Regions from separate parts of the Clostridium sp. CS1-1 genome, predicted to be linked through region 2. Evidence: riboswitches for the same ligand, from Rfam matches in the RefSeq annotation. Region 2 holds a riboswitch; each other region holds the start of a gene.
What was found. A riboswitch is a leader RNA that binds a small molecule or an ion and turns the genes downstream of it on or off. The one in region 2 is predicted to bind cobalamin.
Positions count from the first base shown of each region.

Region 1: it holds a riboswitch for cobalamin, as region 2 does, so the genes downstream of both, AC0N0V_RS03110 (radical SAM protein) here and AC0N0V_RS21160 (ABC transporter substrate-binding protein) in region 2, are expected to answer to the same signal.
Region 3: it holds a riboswitch for cobalamin, as region 2 does, so the genes downstream of both, AC0N0V_RS04405 (cobyric acid synthase) here and AC0N0V_RS21160 (ABC transporter substrate-binding protein) in region 2, are expected to answer to the same signal.

Region 1 covers NZ_CM148680.1:698,280-704,573, forward strand. Annotated here, with positions in the region: rRNA gene AC0N0V_RS03095 (23S ribosomal RNA) at 1-894, shown strand, start outside; rRNA gene rrf (5S ribosomal RNA) at 950-1,066, shown strand; gene AC0N0V_RS03105 (hypothetical protein) at 1,241-1,900, opposite strand; cobalamin riboswitch at 2,271-2,442, shown strand; gene AC0N0V_RS03110 (radical SAM protein) at 2,553-3,425, shown strand; gene AC0N0V_RS03115 (hypothetical protein) at 3,595-3,840, shown strand; gene AC0N0V_RS03120 (hypothetical protein) at 3,900-4,259, shown strand; gene AC0N0V_RS03125 (ATP-binding protein) at 4,436-4,771, shown strand; rRNA gene AC0N0V_RS03130 (16S ribosomal RNA) at 5,399-6,294, shown strand, end outside.
Region 2 covers NZ_CM148680.1:4,470,677-4,476,970, reverse strand. Annotated here, with positions in the region: gene cobU (bifunctional adenosylcobinamide kinase/adenosylcobinamide-phosphate guanylyltransferase) at 1-261, shown strand, start outside; gene AC0N0V_RS21170 (ABC transporter ATP-binding protein) at 279-1,109, opposite strand; gene AC0N0V_RS21165 (FecCD family ABC transporter permease) at 1,113-2,159, opposite strand; gene AC0N0V_RS21160 (ABC transporter substrate-binding protein) at 2,182-3,123, opposite strand; cobalamin riboswitch at 3,236-3,417, opposite strand; gene AC0N0V_RS21155 (DUF1858 domain-containing protein) at 3,795-3,986, shown strand; gene AC0N0V_RS21150 (DUF1858 domain-containing protein) at 4,175-4,366, shown strand; gene AC0N0V_RS21145 (cation diffusion facilitator family transporter) at 4,417-5,325, opposite strand; gene nifJ (pyruvate:ferredoxin (flavodoxin) oxidoreductase) at 5,647-6,294, shown strand, end outside.
Region 3 covers NZ_CM148680.1:985,251-991,544, reverse strand. Annotated here, with positions in the region: gene AC0N0V_RS04420 (energy-coupling factor ABC transporter permease) at 1-229, opposite strand, end outside; gene AC0N0V_RS04415 (pyridoxal phosphate-dependent aminotransferase) at 341-1,465, opposite strand; gene cbiB (adenosylcobinamide-phosphate synthase CbiB) at 1,499-2,488, opposite strand; gene AC0N0V_RS04405 (cobyric acid synthase) at 2,515-4,032, opposite strand; cobalamin riboswitch at 4,331-4,511, opposite strand; gene AC0N0V_RS04400 (energy-coupling factor ABC transporter ATP-binding protein) at 4,637-5,362, opposite strand; gene AC0N0V_RS04395 (energy-coupling factor transporter transmembrane component T family protein) at 5,375-6,166, opposite strand.

The sequences.
Region 1 (6,294 bases), 1.3 Mb from region 2:
CCGGCGAAATTGTATTGCGAGTGAAGATGCTCGCTACCCGCGATTGGACGGAAAGACCCCGTAGAGCTTTACTGTAGCTTAGCATTGAGTCTCGGTATTGTCTGTACAGGATAGGTGGGAGACTGCGAAGCAGAGGCGTCAGCCTTTGTGGAGTCGTCCTTGGGATACCACCCTGACAGTACTGGGATTCTAACCGGTGGCCATGAATCTGGTCACGGGACATTGTTAGGTGGGCAGTTTGACTGGGGCGGTCGCCTCCTAAAAAGTAACGGAGGCGCCCAAAGGTTCCCTCAGAACGGTTGGAAATCGTTCGTAGAGTGCAAAGGCAGAAGGGAGCCTGACTGCGACACAAACAAGTGGAGCAGGGACGAAAGTCGGGCTTAGTGATCCGGTGGTACCTCGTGGGAGGGCCATCGCTCAACGGATAAAAGCTACCTCGGGGATAACAGGCTGATCTCCCCCAAGAGTCCACATCGACGGGGAGGTTTGGCACCTCGATGTCGGCTCGTCGCATCCTGGGGCTGAAGTAGGTCCCAAGGGTTGGGCTGTTCGCCCATTAAAGCGGCACGCGAGCTGGGTTCAGAACGTCGTGAGACAGTTCGGTCCCTATCCGTCGCGGGCGTAGGAAATTTGAGAGGAGCTGTCCTTAGTACGAGAGGACCGGGATGGACTGACCTCTGGTGCACCAGTTGTTCCGCCAGGAGCACAGCTGGGTAGCTATGTCGGGACGGGATAAACGCTGAAAGCATCTAAGCGTGAAGCCCACCTCAAGATAAGATTTCCCATAGCGTAAGCTAGTAAGACCCCTTGAAGAACACAAGGTTGATAGGTCAGAGGTGTAAGCATGGTAACATGTTCAGCTGACTGATACTAATAGGTCGAGGGCTTGACCTAATATATCACTGTGCAATTTTGAGAGAACAAAATTCTCTTAATAAATTAAATATAATCTGGTGATTATGACGTAAAGGCTACACCCGTTCCCATTCCGAACACGATGGTTAAGCTTTACAGTGCCGATGGTACTGCACGGGAGACTGTGTGGAAGAGTAGGTCGTTGCCAGGTTAAATATAAAAGACACTAAGTTTGATGCTTAGTGTCTTTTATATTTATGTCTGTAGTATTATTAAGATTAGAATTAACTTTTTAATGTAATGACTATGTTTTAATATAGTGTTGATATCATAACAATTTTTGAGGGAAGTTATTATACTTCCCTTAGTGCACATTTTAAGAAGATTATAGACCAAATCGATTATTTTTAACGTCCATATATGCTTCTTCAAAACTTTGATAAACTCTACTTGATAAATCAAAGTAATTTTCATCTATCACCTTCCTAAAAAACTGCCCCATCTGTGTTGTAGCTATTTTTCCAGTAATTAAAATAGGCATTGAAAATTTCCATGATTCAACTACCTTCTCTTTCTGCCTATGCGGGTATCTAATTATCCATCGACCTACTCGTAAAGCATGTTCATTTCCTGTCATCTTCCCTTGGTTCATCGCTTCTGCATCGTACCCCCAAAGATTTCCGAATGCAAAAGAGCAATCGGGACAATCAAGTGGTCCACCACCAAGTTCATTACCACAAGTTTTACACTTTACAATTTTCATTGCTGAATCAACGATTGTCCAGGAATGCTTATCTATTTCTTCAACTATTACTTCAGCAAGTAAATTTTCATCATCACTACCTAATAATATATTTTCTTTTTCTATTAACTCTTTCCAATCTAACAACCATAAATTTTCAATAATATTATAGCATTCTATGCAACTTATATAGTTTTGACCAACAGGTGCTCCACACATTTCACATACCTTAACCTCATTGGGTCGCTGATATATTCTTCCTCCTGATGGTCTTTTAGGAAAGTCTTTGTAAAATTCTTTCATAGGGTTCAACCTCTTTTCATCTGCAAAACTTATGACATAAGCCACTCTGTTATTATAAACTATTACGTTACGATATACTCAATACCTGCCTTCTTTCTTCATAATTATTATTTCGTAATATTGTACCTGTATATATTAAACATATATAGGTTCTCGCTTTTTAGAATCTATTACTCTTGTATAAGTATGAGATATATTGCATTAAGCCATGAAATTCTTCCTTTTGACCGCTTCTTTATCCTTTTCAAATAATTTGAGCCATCTGAATCAGTACATATAATTACTTGTGTATATGGAATAATATTCTTGTAAAATTTAACAATATTAGTTATAATAGTTTTATATAAATGACGTTCCTATATGGGAGAATAATATAAAGTATGTAAAAGGTGCCCGTAAGGGAGAATAGGGAATGAGGTAAAATCCTCAGCGGTCCCACCACTGTAAACGGTAGAGCTTTTATAATCCACTGGGTAACACTGGGAAGGAAAAAGTATCGTTAGCCCGTAAGCCAGGAGACCTGCCTTTTTCATTAATATAGCCTAGGGGTAAAAGGCTGTAGAAAGAGTGATGGTAAAATTCTTGAATACAAATATTGTATTCAAGAATTTTTTATTTTTTGTCAAATAATTTAATTAACGAGGTGGTAATTGTGAAAATAATTGAAAGACTTATAAGTCAAGATCATTCTGTAAAATACTTATTAGAGTTGAATGATGGAAATACTATTGAAACTTTATTTATGCAAGATCATGAACAAAAACTTACATACCACAGTACAGTATGCGTATCCTCTCAAGTGGGCTGCAGACAAGGGTGTTTTTTTTGTGCAACAGGGAAGCAGGGATTTGTACGAAATCTTGCGTCATTTGAAATAATTGGACAAGTAGATATTTGTATTGATTATTGTAAACAAATGAAACTGATTCCAATAGATGCGGTTGTTCTTGCGGGAATGGGTGAACCTTTTGTAAATTATGAAAATGTTAGGGAGGCGATAATTGGCATATATAATAAACACAAAATAAGTAATTTTGAAATTGCTACAGTAGGAGTAACGCCAAGAGTCTATAGACTGATTGATGATTTTAAAAATAGTCCAATTAATATAAGACTTAATGTATCTCTGCATGCGTCATCAGATGAAATACGTAAGAAGATTATGCCAATTAATCTAAAGTATGATATGAAGTCAATAATTGATGCAGCCGTTGAATATGCAGAAATATTTAAAACTAAGACAAGAATAAGGTATATGATATTTAAGGGTATAAATGATACCGATGCTGATGTAGCAAGACTAGAAGCTTTATTAAAGAGCAAACCACTAAAATTGATTATATCAGCATATAATGATAACAATATACAGGGACTAATTGCTCCTGAACAAAATGATGTAATTAATTTTTATAATAAACTTAAAGATAAAATAGATTGTGATATATTCCATAATTTTGGTGGTGATATCAAAGGAGGCTGTGGTCAGCTTAGGCAGGAAAAAGTGATAGAGCATGTATTAATATAAAAATTTAGAACTAGACATATTATAATACGATTAATAAACTTAATATAAGAAATAAATAATATCCGTATAAGTTTGCTTATATGGATATTATTTATTTCTTATTACAAATAGCAGTTTATGAAACAACATGGTAGAATGATACTTGTGTTTGATTGAATAAAAAGTGCTAATGATTAGAGTTTTTGGAGGTATCTTTATACAAGATATAGCTTCTTTGAGAAGCATGAATAAATATTCTTCTATTATTGCAAATAATGGGGTTATTGTTGAAGTTAGCCAATCTTTTGTTGATATGACTAAATATTCAATAGAGGATATGATAGATAAAAATGTTGTAGATGTATTTAGTGTATTAAGAATTGGCCCAAACACTGATTACGAGAGCTTTGATGAAAATAGTGAATATTTTTCTTAACTAAGTCTCTCGAAATCAGATTTGTTAACATTAAATTATTATAGGGAATAAAAGAAACAATGTATATCTTTTTAGAGAGAAGAAATTTTAACTTTGATGAGAAATTTCCCTTCGCCAGTAGGCTATGCTCAGATAACCATTATGGAGTTGGTATATTCAGCCTACCTGATATTACACTGCTTAAAGCTAATGAAACATTCATAAGTTTTTTTGATGAACCATACAATAGAAAGGAAAACTGCATTGGAAAGCGTGTTGATGAATTTGTAACGGGATTTAAAGGAAGCACTTCAGAAAAGATATGGAGAACTATCATCGAAACAGGGCAAACATATAACATAAATGAGTATATGTCTGATAGATTTGATAGGGGAATTACATACTGGAAGAGTACCATTACTCCCATATATGAAGATTGAAAACCACAATATTGTATTGAGATGACCACAGAGATAACTAACCAGGTTTTATATAGAAAAAAGATAGAAGAGCAGGCGGAAATTATTGAGAAGCAGAAAAGAGAACTAGAAATAGTTTTTTTAAAAATATTCTTTCAAATGCTATTAAATTCACATCAGAAGGTAAATTAATTACTATAAAAGGGGATATATGCATTAAAGTTAAGGATAACGGAATCAGTATACCTGAGGATAAAATAGGTGTTATATTTGAGAGGTTTGGACAAGTCAATAGCCCTTTATCAAGGCGGGCAGAAGGGGCTGATATTGGTCTGTCACTTGTTAAAAAACTTGTTGAAGCATTAGGTGGTAGTATATCAGTTAAAAGCAAGGAAGGTAAGGGTAGCACATTTATTATCTTGCTGCCAGACGAAAAGACCTCAGAAGAACATACTGAAAATAAAGAAGTGGGTTTATTAGATAATCGTCTTTTAGAAATAACGACAGTAGAGTTTTCTGATATCTATCTGTAATAGATTATTGGATAAAGCTATTTGAGATAACTGAGCTATCAATTCTCCACCCTCTACTATAGGAGGGAGATTGATAGCACTTGTCTATAGGTAGCAAATAGATTTTAATGAATTTGCTTTGGCTTAAGTATTAATTAAGCGACTTCTATTTTCTAGTTGGTGATTATTTCGCTTTGAAACAACGAAGATTTGTGACGAAAACTAATGCGGGTGTGTCCATATGTTTAACATTGAGAATTTATAATAAATATTGAGGATTATAAAGATAATCTTATATTATAAAGGATAAAGCTTGTAATGTATAAACCTATAGATGATAAGATAAGGTTCGTCACTTGATTAGTGACAAATAAATGAACGAAACTTAGGAATAAAGAACTTATTGATTTTAGTTGATTGTTCATTATATTATGTGAAATTTGTTAGTAAAGACCGAAGATAAAAAACATTAAAAATATTCTTGACAAAGCAAAGTAGAAATGATAAGATATACAAGTAGTCGAGTTAAATCGACATGATCCTTGAAAATTAAACAGAGTGAAACACAAGATAAAACTTGTTTTTAAATAAACCAGCAATTCTTTGAGTTACTTTAAAGTAACAAAACAGTAATGAGTCACAAACTTTTAAATTGAGAGTTTGATCCTGGCTCAGGACGAACGCTGGCGGCGTGCCTAACACATGCAAGTCGAGCGATGAAGCCCTTCGGGGCTGATTAGCGGCGGACGGGTGAGTAACACGTGGGTAACCTGCCTCAAAGAGGGGGATAGCCTCCCGAAAGGGAGATTAATACCGCATAACATTAGTTCTTTGCATGAAGGACTAATTAAAGGAGTAATCCGCTTTGAGATGGACCCGCGGCGCATTAGCTAGTTGGTGAGGTAAAGGCTCACCAAGGCGACGATGCGTAGCCGACCTGAGAGGGTGATCGGCCACATTGGAACTGAGATACGGTCCAGACTCCTACGGGAGGCAGCAGTGGGGAATATTGCACAATGGGCGAAAGCCTGATGCAGCAACGCCGCGTGAGTGATGAAGGCCTTCGGGTTGTAAAGCTCTGTCTTTGGGGACGATAATGACGGTACCCAAGGAGGAAGCCACGGCTAACTACGTGCCAGCAGCCGCGGTAATACGTAGGTGGCAAGCGTTGTCCGGATTTACTGGGCGTAAAGGATGCGTAGGCGGATATTTAAGTGAGATGTGAAATTCCTGGGCTTAACTTGGGAGCTGCATTTCAAACTGGATATCTAGAGTGTGGGAGAGGAGAATGGAATTCCTAGTGTAGCGGTGAAATGCGTAGAGATTAGGAAGAACACCAGTGGCGAAGGCGATTCTCTGGACCATAACTGACGCTGAGGCATGAAAGCGTGGGTAGCAAACAGGATTAGATACCCTGGTAGTCCACGCCGTAAACGATGAGTACTAGGTGTAGGGGGGTCCAACCCTCTGTGCCGCAGTTAACACAATAAGTACTCCGCCTGGGAAGTACGATCGCAAGATTAAAACTCAAAGGAATTGACGGG
Region 2 (6,294 bases):
GATTTTGATACTATATCACAAGAAGAGATATCGAAACTAAGTAAAAAAATAAAGATAGAAGTAGAAAAACTGCTTATTGCAGCAAAGGAGAATAATAAGAAGATAATTATTGTTACAAATGAAGTAGGGTGGAGTTTAGTTCCTGAATATAGAATGGGAAGAATATTTAGTGATATTTTAGGACATTTAAATCAATATATAGGAAGCTTTAGTGATGAAGCATATTTAGTGGCTTGTGGATTTCCTTTAAAACTAAAATAGTAGAAACGAGTTATACATTAAGTTGAGTATAACTCGTTTTTATTTTGAGACAACTTTGAATACTTGCTCACAGGAATAATATGGGGTCTACTATTTTCAGGATGTTTTAATAAGTATACATCCATATTATAAATATCTTTGATATTCTTTTTATTTATAACTTCTTCGGGAGTTCCATTTGCTATAATTTCGCCTTGGCTTAGCAATATTACATGGTCACTATATTGAGCGGCTAAGTTTAAATCATGAAGCACAGCTACAACCGTAATATTTTTATTCAATAATTTGATTGTGTCAAGTAATTCTACTTGGTGGTATAGGTCTAAGTGGGAGATTGGTTCATCTAATAGCAAAATGTTAGTATCTTGTGCAATAGCTCTTGCTATTAGAACTCGTTGCTGTTCTCCACCACTTAATGAAGATATATTTTTCCCCCTTAGATGCCATGTATTTGTCATCTCCATAGCATTTTTAGCTATTTCTAAATCTTTACTTCCTTCAGATTGAAACCTAGACAGATATGGTGAACGTCCCATTAAGACTATATCTAAAACAGAAAATTCAAAGTCTAAAATAGTATTTTGAGGAACGGTAGAAATTTTTCTAGCTAAATCTTTATTTTTGAAGTCTAAAATATCTATACCTTCTATCAATATACAATTTTTTTCAGGTTCAAGAACTTTAGATAAATTTTTTAAAAAAGTTGTTTTACCTGAGCCATTTGGACCAATTATACTATAGAACTTATTCTTTTCAAAGTTAATGCTTATGTTCTGAAGAATAGTTTTGTCTTCATATTTATAATGAAAGTTCTTTACTTCTATTGAGTAAACTTCAGACCTTTTCAACTATTACACCTTCTTTTTATTTTTTATTAAAAGGTACATAAAGTAAGGAGCGCCAATTAATGAAGTAATTGCTCCAACAGGGATTTCAGCAGGAGATACTAGGGTTCTCGCTAGGGTGTCTGAAAGAATCATAAAAATGGAGCCGCCTATGGCAGAGAACGGAATTAATATTCTATGGTCAGGGCTAATCATCATTCTAATGATGTGAGGAATTATTAACCCTACGAAGCCAATAACACCACTAACGGAAACACAAGCAGCTACCACTACAGAAGAAACAATTAAAATTATTCTCTTTAAGGTTTCAACTTCAATACCTAAACTTTTTGCGCTGTCATCTCCTGTAAGCATTATATTTAAATCTCTAGAAAAAGCCAATAGAACTATAAATCCTATAAATACAATGGGAAACAGTATAATAACCTGTTCCCAATTAGCAGTAGTTATACTTCCCATAATCCAAAATACTATCTTTTCAACATTTTGTCTATTAAATGCCATCAATAGAGATATCATTGAGGATAAAAGAAAGCTTATGGATATACCAGCAAGAAGAAGAGTATTTGTTGGAACCTTACTTCCCACTCTTGCAGTACTATACACTATAATAGTTGTAAGAATAGCTCCAATGAAGGCTGAAAGAGTAACTAATCCTAACCCGCCAAAGAAGTTTTCTAATCCTATCGAAATTGCTATCGCGGCACCAAGTGCTGCACCAGAAGATACGCCGAGAACGTAGGGGTCTGCCATTGGATTCTTAAACATTGCTTGAAAAGATGCCCCTACTATAGATAGGCCCATTCCCACTATAGCAGAAAGAATAATACGAGGTAATCTTATATTAAGTATTATTAAGTTATGAGTAGATGGATAAGCTTCTATATGAAATAAATGTCCTATAAGTGGAAGCTGACTTAATATAATTTTTAAGGACTCTAAAAACGATATATTTGCAGTACCTAAGGTGCTGCAAAGAACTACTAAAGAAATTAGTATAATAAATATAGTAATAAATTTAAATTTATAATGCTTTTTACTTATTGAAAACATAATTAAACCTCTTTTCGGTTAACTACTTAAATACCTCAGGATGTATTATTTTAGCTAATGACTCTAAACCATCCGCAAGTCTAGGTCCCTGTCTATTTAAGATATCCATATTAATTTCATATATTTTATCATTTTTTACTGCAGTCAAGTCCTTGTAACCATTGGTGTTTTTTATGCCAGATTTAGTATTATTTGTATTTGAGCATATTAAAATATCAGGATTCTTTTCAATAAGCCTTTCAAGGCTGTAAGCCCAACCATCAGCATCATCTGCAGCATTTCTACCACCAGCCATAACAATAAGCTTACCAATAAAAGTGTTTCTACCAGCAGTAAAATCTCCCTCTTTGCCATAGGATAAGGCATAGTACACACTCGGAGTGTCCTCACCTTTAACCTTTTGAGTAATTGTGTCAATCCTTTTTTTCATGTTAGATACTACTTCAATTGACTTAGTATTTGCATTTAAAACCACTCCCACCTGATTTATAACATCATAAGTACCTTCAAGGCTGTCATCTTTACTTATAACCACAACTTTTATATTTAATGATTCTAGTTTTTGAACAATATCTTTTGTAATAATTGACGAAGCGATAACTATATCTGGCTTTAATTCAACTATTTTCTCAATGCTTGCATCTTGAATTCCGCCTATAGACTGAACCTTTTTAGCTTCCTCTGGAAAGTTACAGAAATCAGTTCTACCAATTAATTTGTCTCCTTTTCCCAGCGCATATACTATTTCAGTTATATTAGGAGCAGCGGATATTATTCTTTGAGGTTCTTTATCGATTATAATATCTCTACTATAGGAATCCTTAAAATTTAAAGGATATGAAGTACCTTGTGAAGTTTCATTTGTATTATTTTTATCTATAGAATTATTATTAGAACATGCAGATAAAGACAATATAAAAATAGAGAATAATAATAGTGCAAGTAATTTTTTTAGTTTGGGCATTTAGTTTCCTCCTTAGTTTTTTAGTCTTAAATCAAATATAAATTAAACCGTTATCTAATAGATAACGGTTTACAAACATATTATTTGTTCACCAGCTTATCCACGTAAGCTTTAAAAGTGTAAAGCTTAGGCAGGTCTCCTGGCTCTGATTCATTGCATATTGACGTCTTCCCTGATATCAAGTGACATGATATATCAATATACTCATCATTACAGTGGCGGGACCGCACGAGACTCTAACTCGTTTCCCTTTTCAACTCATATTTTATGAGTACCTAAACTTAAATAATTTAATTTTAATTAATTATAGCATTTACTAAAAAAGTTATCAATAATTCGTTAACTTAACCATAGGTTTATGTATAAGCATGTAAATATAATAGTGTAATAGCATTACATTTATTATACTCATCAATTTATAATAATATAAGTTTGCGTTTAATTTCATACAGTATATAAGTAGAAGCTATAAGTGGATTTTTAGCATTTGTCAAACTTGGTATATATGGAGAGTAATATTAAACTTGGCAATAGAGCATAGTAACTATAATGTAACTAATGAACTCTAAAGTGCTATATTGAATTTATTATGAAATGAGAATATAATAAATGTATAATAGAAAATATATGTTAAGTTAGTATAACAAATAAAATGAAGAGAGGTAAATGATATGGAAAAAGTAACTAAAGACATGACAATTGGGGAAATAGTTAGACTACATCCTAGAGCAGGTGAAATATTAATGACTTTTGGTATGGGATGTATTGGATGCCCAGCTTCTCAAGCAGAGACACTTGAGCAGGCAGCTCAAGTTCACGGATTGGAACTTGACAATTTACTAAGAGCTTTAAATACACTATAATATAATCTAAATAAAAGTATAATTAAGTTTAAACTCCACCTTTTAGTAAGGTGGAGTTTTTATTTATAGGAGTTTGAGTAATTTTAAATAAGCCTGTTTAAAGTATTATAATTTATCTTTAGGGCAAGATAATTTTGAAACTAATATTAATATAATCATCATATAAAAAATAAAGAGAGGTACATGATATGGAGAAACTAAATAAGGATATGTCTATTGGAGAAGTAGTTAGATTAAATCCTAAATATGCTGAAGTTTTAATGACATTTGGTATGGGATGCGTTGGATGACCAGCTTCACAAGCGGAAACCCTTGAGCAGGCTGCTCAGGTCCATGGGTTAGAACTCGATGACTTATTAAAAGCATTAAATTCAGTATAATAATTTGTGAATTTTAAAAGGCTTTTGCAGATTCTCTGCAAAAGCCTTTTTTAACTTTTTTTTGGTTGTATTATTAAACCCTCTTTACAACATGTACAACGATGAGTACAGGATTCTATGTGTATCATAATGTTAGTGTTTTTTAAAGACTGTTCAAGCTCAAGTTCTATTTCATCACATATATCGTGAGCAGCCTTTATAGTCATATTTTCCGGAAACACTATATGTAAATCAATATATTTGTAAGACCCGGCTTTCCTTGTTCTTAAATCATGAAAGTCACAGTAAAGAGATTTATATTTAGAAATAGTATTAGTTATTATATTTATCTCATTGTCAGACAACTTTACATCCATTAGGGGTTCAAAAGCTGTTTTTAAAAGATGAAAAGCTTCCCTTAGAATAAATATGGCAACTAATATGGCAACTACGGGATCTAAAAAGCTTAATTTTGTAAGCCAAATTAGCAATAAACCGGTCCCAACACCAAGGGATGTATATACATCAGCTTTTAAATGGAGGGCATCGGCTTCCAAAGCTATTGAATCCTCTTGTTTAGCAATTTTATATAACTTTTTAGAAACAATAGTGTTTACACCAGCAGAAATAAACATAACAATAAAGCCGAGTCCTACAGAACCCACAGCTTCGGGATGAATAATCTTTTTAACTGCTTCTACTATTATCCATATAGATGCTGCAAAAATAAGTAATGCCTCAATAACGCCAGATATATTTTCAACCTTACCATGTCCATAAGGATGATTCTCATCAGCAGGTTTATCAGATATTCTTACTGAAAAGAAGGCTACGATTGCAGCTGCTAAATCCATGGCTGAATGAATCGCTTCAGATATTATGCTTACGGAACCAGTAAAAATACCTACAAATAACTTCATAATAATAAGAGCTATATTTGAAAAGATTGAAAGTCTTGCTGCTTTTGTTTTCACACCCATACTTATTATTTCCTCCTAAAGAATTGTCACATTATCATTTGATAATTAATTACAAAACATATAATAACTCAAAAGCCTTATGAAGTCAATAGTCATAACTTGATATGGATTATCAATTGATAAAGAATTTTATTAATAAATAGATCAGCACTAGTATGTACTTAAATCTTAATTATATTTGTTCTAAAATGGTATAAGAAATTTGGCGAATAAAAATAGTAAAATTTTTAATTTGTATGTATGATAATTTTTCTATTTCAAATAATAAGTTAGAGAAAAATTATTATCTGAAATTTACTAAGCGTTAGGAGGATTAGTCTTATGGCTAAAATTATGAAAACTATGGATGGGAATCAGGCTGCAACACATGCATCATATGCATTTACAGATGTTGCAGCTATATTCCCAATTACGCCATCAACACCAATGGGAGAAATAGCTGATGATTGGGCTGCCCATGGCAAAAAGAATTTATTTGGTCAGACTGTTAGAGTTTCAGAATTACAATCAGAAGCAGGAGCTGCTGGAGCAGTTCACGGTTCTATTATAGCAGGAGCTTTAACTACTACTTACACTGCATCTCAAGGTTTGTTACTAATGATACCTAATATGTATAAGATGGCAGGGGAACTTCTTCCAGCAGTTTTCCATGTAACTGCCCGTGCGATTGCTACCCATGCACTATCTATATTTGGAGATCACCAAGATGTAATGGCTACTAGACAAACTGGATTTGCACTTTTAGCTTCTTCAAGTGTGCAAGAAGTTATGGATATCGCCCCTGTAGCGCATCTTGCTGCTATCAAATCAAGAGTGCCATTTTTACATTTTTTTGATGGATTTAGAACCTCACATGAATATCAAAAAATAGAGGTTATAGAATATGAAGATTTGGCAAAGCTAGTAGATCACCAAGCTATAAAGGAGTTTAGGGATAGAGCACTAAATCCAGAACATCCTTCAGTAGCA
Region 3 (6,294 bases), 1.6 Mb from region 2:
CAAATACATATGCAGCTACAAGACCTAATAACATTTTTAAATCTTTATTTTTATGGGTTTTCTCCTTTATGTGCTTTAATCCTATTATCACAAAAGGTGCTGATAACACTAAATATACACCACACCATAACGGTGGTAGAAAACCCTCTGAAATATGCATTGCATAAACACTAGGTGAGATAGTCAATACTAATGCAAGTACCATGAGCAGATTGTATTTTTTCTTCATTTTTATTCCCCCGTCAACATTTTTATTTTATTATAAATATTTGACAAACCCTTATATTTTATCAATATACAACATTATGATTAAATTTCACTACTCTACATAAGCAAAATTTTATATTAAACTTAAGGCTTTTATAACTCTTTCATTACTGTCTCTATCCTTAATTGCTAGTCTTATGTACTTTTCATCTAATCCTTTAAAGTTATCACACTTTCTCATGACAATCCCTTTTTCTAAACATATCCTATAAATTTCATCACAGTTCATATCTCTAAGTTTACAAAGTACAAAGTTACTATAGGTTTCATAGACCTCTTCAATAATGGTTATTCTTTTAAGTTCTGATACCATAAACTCTCGTTCCTTATCAATCCACTTTACGGATTTTTCAATATAATCCTCATCCTTTAAAACATACTTTACTGCAATTTCTGCAAAACAATTTATATTCCAAGGATTTTGTTTGCCTTCTATTTTTTCTATTAGAATCTTATTTTTGCTTATGCCGTAACCCATTCTTATTCCTGGCATAGCATAAAATTTAGTTAAAGCTTTTATTATAAATAGACAACTGTAATTTTCTAACTCACTTAATAATGAAAATCCTTTTTTACCAGTAAACTCAATAAACGCTTCATCAATAATAATTACCTTATTATTTTCCTGGCAATAATCTAATATAGATTTAAACTTTTTCTTATCTATTACCATACCATTGGGATTATTGGGATTTCCTATAATTAATGCATCTACTTCTTTCATCTTTAAAACTATATCTTCATAGTCATAAGTCATATCTTCTTTTAGGTAGGAGTATTCAATCTCACAGTTCCACTTGGATGCATTCTCCTCATACTCTACAAAGGATGGAACTGGAATACACACTCTTTTAAAACAACTTAATACTAAATCTATAATCTCAGCTGCACCATTTCCAAGTACGATGTTACCTTCATTTATAGCAGTGCTGGCAAAGTCTATTCCTTTATGTTCTATAGATGATTGATCTTGAGTCATAAAATATCTCACACTGAATCCAATATAATCTTTTAAATAATTCTTAAGTTCTCTATACTTAGCATCAGGATATCTCACCATATTATCTATTGCTTCATTTATATTATTTTTAAAACTATCTGGTACACCTAAGGGGTTAATGTTTGAACTAAAATCTAGAAGTTCTCTCCCTTTTAAAAGCCCTTCTGTATACACATCTCCACCATGCTTCAATGTCATCACTTCCTGTAATATTATTCTTGATTTTATGTTCTAACAACAGCTAGTTTGCAAGTTATTAATCACTAAGGCTACAGCTGAATATATAGCTATCAAAAGAACTTCCGCTGCATACATAAGCTTTATACTATCATTTATGTGCTCAAAGTTAAGCTCTCGTATCTTATCTCCAATCGTAGGCTTATAAACTACTTCTCCAAAATACACATTGGTACCGCCTAGCTGCACTCTCATCGCTCCAGCTGCTGCTCCTTCTGGGTATGCGCAATTTGGGCTCTTGTGATTTTTTCTATCTCTAATCATTATTTTAAAACTCTCAATTGGACTTCCCTTTACTACGAAGGCAACTATGCATATAAGAAAACCAGTAATTCTTGCAGGTATAAAATTAAACACATCATCTACCTTTGCTGGAAAAAATCCTATATACCTATACTTCTCATTCATATATCCAAGCATTGAATCCATAGTATTTATTCCCTTGTACATCATAGCTAGTGGTGTACCTCCAATAATCCCATAAAGAAGAGGCGCTATAACTCCATCAGCAGTATTTTCAGCTACAGTTTCTACATCTGCTCTTATTATCTCTTTATCATTAAGTTCTTTTGTATCCCTTCCAACTATATATGAAAGCTTAACTCTTGCATCTTCTAAATCTTCACCCTTTAAAGCATAATAAACTTTCTTAGCTTCTCCACCTAAACATTTAGCTGCTATAGTTGTCCACATTATTATTACATTTAAAATAGTATATATCCAAAAGTTAAACTCAGTTAACTTCAATATTATAAACGGAACAATAAAACTTACAAATGCTACTATAATTACTATAAGCCCTCCAAAAGCCTTAATGCCTCTATCAGTCTTGCATAATTTTCTTCCCTTTTTTTCTAAGAAAGATATGAGCTTTCCTATATATATAACAGGATGAGGGAACCAGTATGGGTCTCCAATTATCCAATCAAGAATAACTGCAATGACTATTGCTATAACGTTACTTATTAGAAAAGATGTAATCAAAACGTTTCCCCCAATCTTTTTTCAGCCTATTTTTTAATTCCCATAATCTCATATATCTTATTCATATCTAAACTCTCTCTAACAATATCTGCAAGCTTATCTAATTCTGCTTCACGAAGACTTTCATAAGTCTTTGATTGTATTGTTTTCATTTCCTTTTTTACTCTAATCTTATTTAGTATAAACTCTCTAAAATCTACTCCATCAAAAACTCCATGTATGTAAGTTCCTAATATGTTACCCTCTGAATTTATTGCTCCGTCAAGAAGTTCAACCTTTTCTCCACTTTTATCCACAATCCTAAATAAAGGTTTTGCACATTCTCCATAAGTACCTATTCCCATGTGGATTTCATATCCATAAGCCTTTAACTTTCTATTCTCCATAGTACTTTCATTTTTATAAACATCAAAGTTTTCTATAGTTTCTGCATTTACTCTTGTAGTTATCTTTTCTTCTTCAAAAACTGTTTCTACATCTAAAAGCCCCATAGCTTCAACTTCTTTTACATCTGTTTCTACACCATATGGATCTTTTATAATTTTTCCAAGTATCTGATAACCACCACAAATGCCCATTACCAAGCCTGTTTTGCTATATTCCTTTATACAGCTTTCAAGTCCACATTCTTTTAGTTTTAATAAGTCTTCAATGGTATTTTTACTTCCAGGTATTATAAGTAAATCTGGGTTTCCAAACTCTTCTACAGAGTTTATAAATCTTACTGAAACATCTTCTTCACTTTTTAGAGCATCTAAATCCGTAAAATTAGATATACGCGGAAGCTTTATAACTGCTATATCTATAGGTGCTGTTACCTTTGTATTAAACTCTACTGCACCATCTTCGTCTTCAAGTGCTAAAGTAAAATGAGGAACCACTCCAAGACATGGCACCTTTATAATATCCTCAAGCATATTAAGTCCTGGCTTTAATATTTCTACATCTCCTCTGAATTTATTGATTATTGTACCTTTAACTCTTTCTCTTTCTTCTTCAGTGAAAAGGAGCATAGTTCCTGCAAGAGAGGCGAAAACTCCCCCTTTATCGATATCACCTGCAATTAGCACAGGTGCGTCCACAAGTTCAGCCATTCCCATGTTTACAATATCTCTATCCCTTAGGTTTATCTCCGCTGGACTTCCGGCACCTTCCATCACTACTATATCAAACTGTTCTTCCATGTTTTCAAAATGCTCTTTAAGCATATCTCTAAATTCAAGCTTCATATTATGATAATCCATTGCTGTGCTATTTCCATATACCTTACCATTAACTATAATCTGACATTTCTTATCAGAAGTTGGTTTTAAAAGTATAGGATTCATATAAGCCTCTGGCTGAAGACCAGCTGCATAAGCCTGAAGTACTTGAGCACGTCCCATCTCTTTACCATCCAATGTTATGTACGAATTTAAAGACATATTTTGTGACTTAAAAGGGCAAACTGAATATCCATCTTGTTTAAAAATTCTGCAAAGTGCAGTCACTAATATACTTTTCCCAACAGATGACCCCGTTCCTTGAATCATTATTTTAGCCATATATATCCCCCTCGTTCTTATCTATTATCCCTAATTTTTTATATCTATCTTATTTCGTAACTAGGCTTTGTGAAGATATATAAGTATCCCTGATGATGCATTTAATTGCCTTCATAGAACTTTTAAATTAAAAATTTAAATTCTTAAAGGCTGTTAAAAGTATTCAAAAATTACTTACATATACTCGCCTGTAAACGAAATAAAAGCAGTAAACTTTGAAAGTTTACTGCTTTTAACACTACTATAAAAACCGGTCAAACGGTCAGCATTCACATTAAAAGTACCTTCCCTCCGAAAGTCTACAGAACACATCTAGGCAGGTCTCCTGACTTATGATTCATCCTCACCTTCGCCTTCCTCCTAGCAGAGTGGCTTAATAAAGGTTCGTCCTCAAATACAGTAACGGGGGCTGTTGTGGACTCTCACCACATTCCCTTTTCACCTTTTTCTTAAAAGGCACCTAAACATATTATTTAATTCTACTATTTAAGTTTATTACAACTATACAAACATGTCAATGACTTCCATGTAAATGTAAATGGATATCAATACTCTTTAAAGCCAAATCATTGAACTAGTTCCTTACAAACTAAATATCTCCAACTTATTTAATATTATATTTTATTAGAAAATCATCGTCATTTATTACAGTTTTATAAGCATCGTCTCTTATAATATTATGCTCTTCTGAAAAAACTAATGCTCTCTGGAAAACATCCTCTACATATTGAAAATCATGAGTAGAGCAAATTATAGTTTTTCCACTGTTATTCAACTTAATTAATAGTTCTCTTAAAAATTTTTTGCCTTTTGGATCGATTCCATTCATAGGCTCGTCCAAAACTAAAACTTCTGGATTCATGGCAAGCACACTTGCAATAGCTACTCTTTTCTTTTCTCCGCCACTTAAATTATAAGGCTCTCTATCTTTAAGATCTTCAATATCTAAAAGTCTTAAACAATCAGAAACTCTTCTTTCTACTTCTCTTTCATCCATATCCATTTGTCTTAATCCAAAGGCAACTTCTTCATATACATTAGAAGAAAAAAGCTGTGCATCTGAATTTTGAAATACAAATCCAACTTTTTTATGAAAAAGTTTAGAAAACCTATTGTCATTTAATTTCTTGCTACTTATTTCCTCTTTATTAAAATGATATTCCCCTTTAGTTGGAAAAACTATACCATTAATTAATTTTAGAAATGTAGATTTACCACTACCATTAGGTCCTATTAGTGCTACTGCTTCACCTTCTTTGATAGTTACATTAATATCTCTTAGCACCTCTGTATCTTTATATCTAAAATGAACATCTTTAACTTGAATCATTTCACTCACATCCTAATTAAAGTAAAAGTACATTATTATTATTAATATATTTACTAAACAATATATAAAATCTTTAGAAGTAAATTTAAACTTTGAGTAAGCTTTATACTCTCCTGTGAAACCTCTACATTCCATTGCAGAATACATTTCATCTCCCATTTCCTTTGACTTTAGAAAAAGATTACCCATTATCTTAGAAAGCGAGGAGTACTTATTACTGTTTTTTCCCACTGATCTTAGCTTTAAAGCATAAAACATCTCTAGTGAAAATTCTCCTAGAATATAAATGTACTTTATCGTAATATCAAATACTAATATGAATATATCAGGTATAAAAAAAAGCTTCAGTGCTTTAGTAATATCATGCCATTTTGTAGTGTATGACAATATATTTACTGAAACTACAGTTCCTGTAACTTTCATAAGTAATAAAATACTATTTGTAATATTACCCATAAGCATAGAGGGTATAAGCATTACAACAGTAAATAAAGGAACTAAAAAGCTTAAAGCCAATACCTTTTTTATATCTTCTACCTCTAATAAAGCTATAAATAATAGTAAATATACATCCATAGCTAGTACATATGTAAAGCTTCTTGAAGTAGATATTAAAATTATGCTTAGTACTGTGAATATAAGTTTAATTACTGGATTTAGCTTGTACATAAAAGCAGTACTAACCTTATTATTTCTTTTTATTAAAGATAGCATGTGTATAATAGACACTATACTTTTGTCTATAAATCTATCTTTATCATTCCGAGGTATGTAGTTATCCTTCTTATAAAGCCAATCTTCCATAACATACACCTTCACATTCTGATAAACTGATTTTGTAAAAAACTTACTAAAATGTCTTATGTTAAAAATATATCATAATTAGTTGATTTATGCAATTTATTTATATTTTAACATAAAAAATCTCTAAG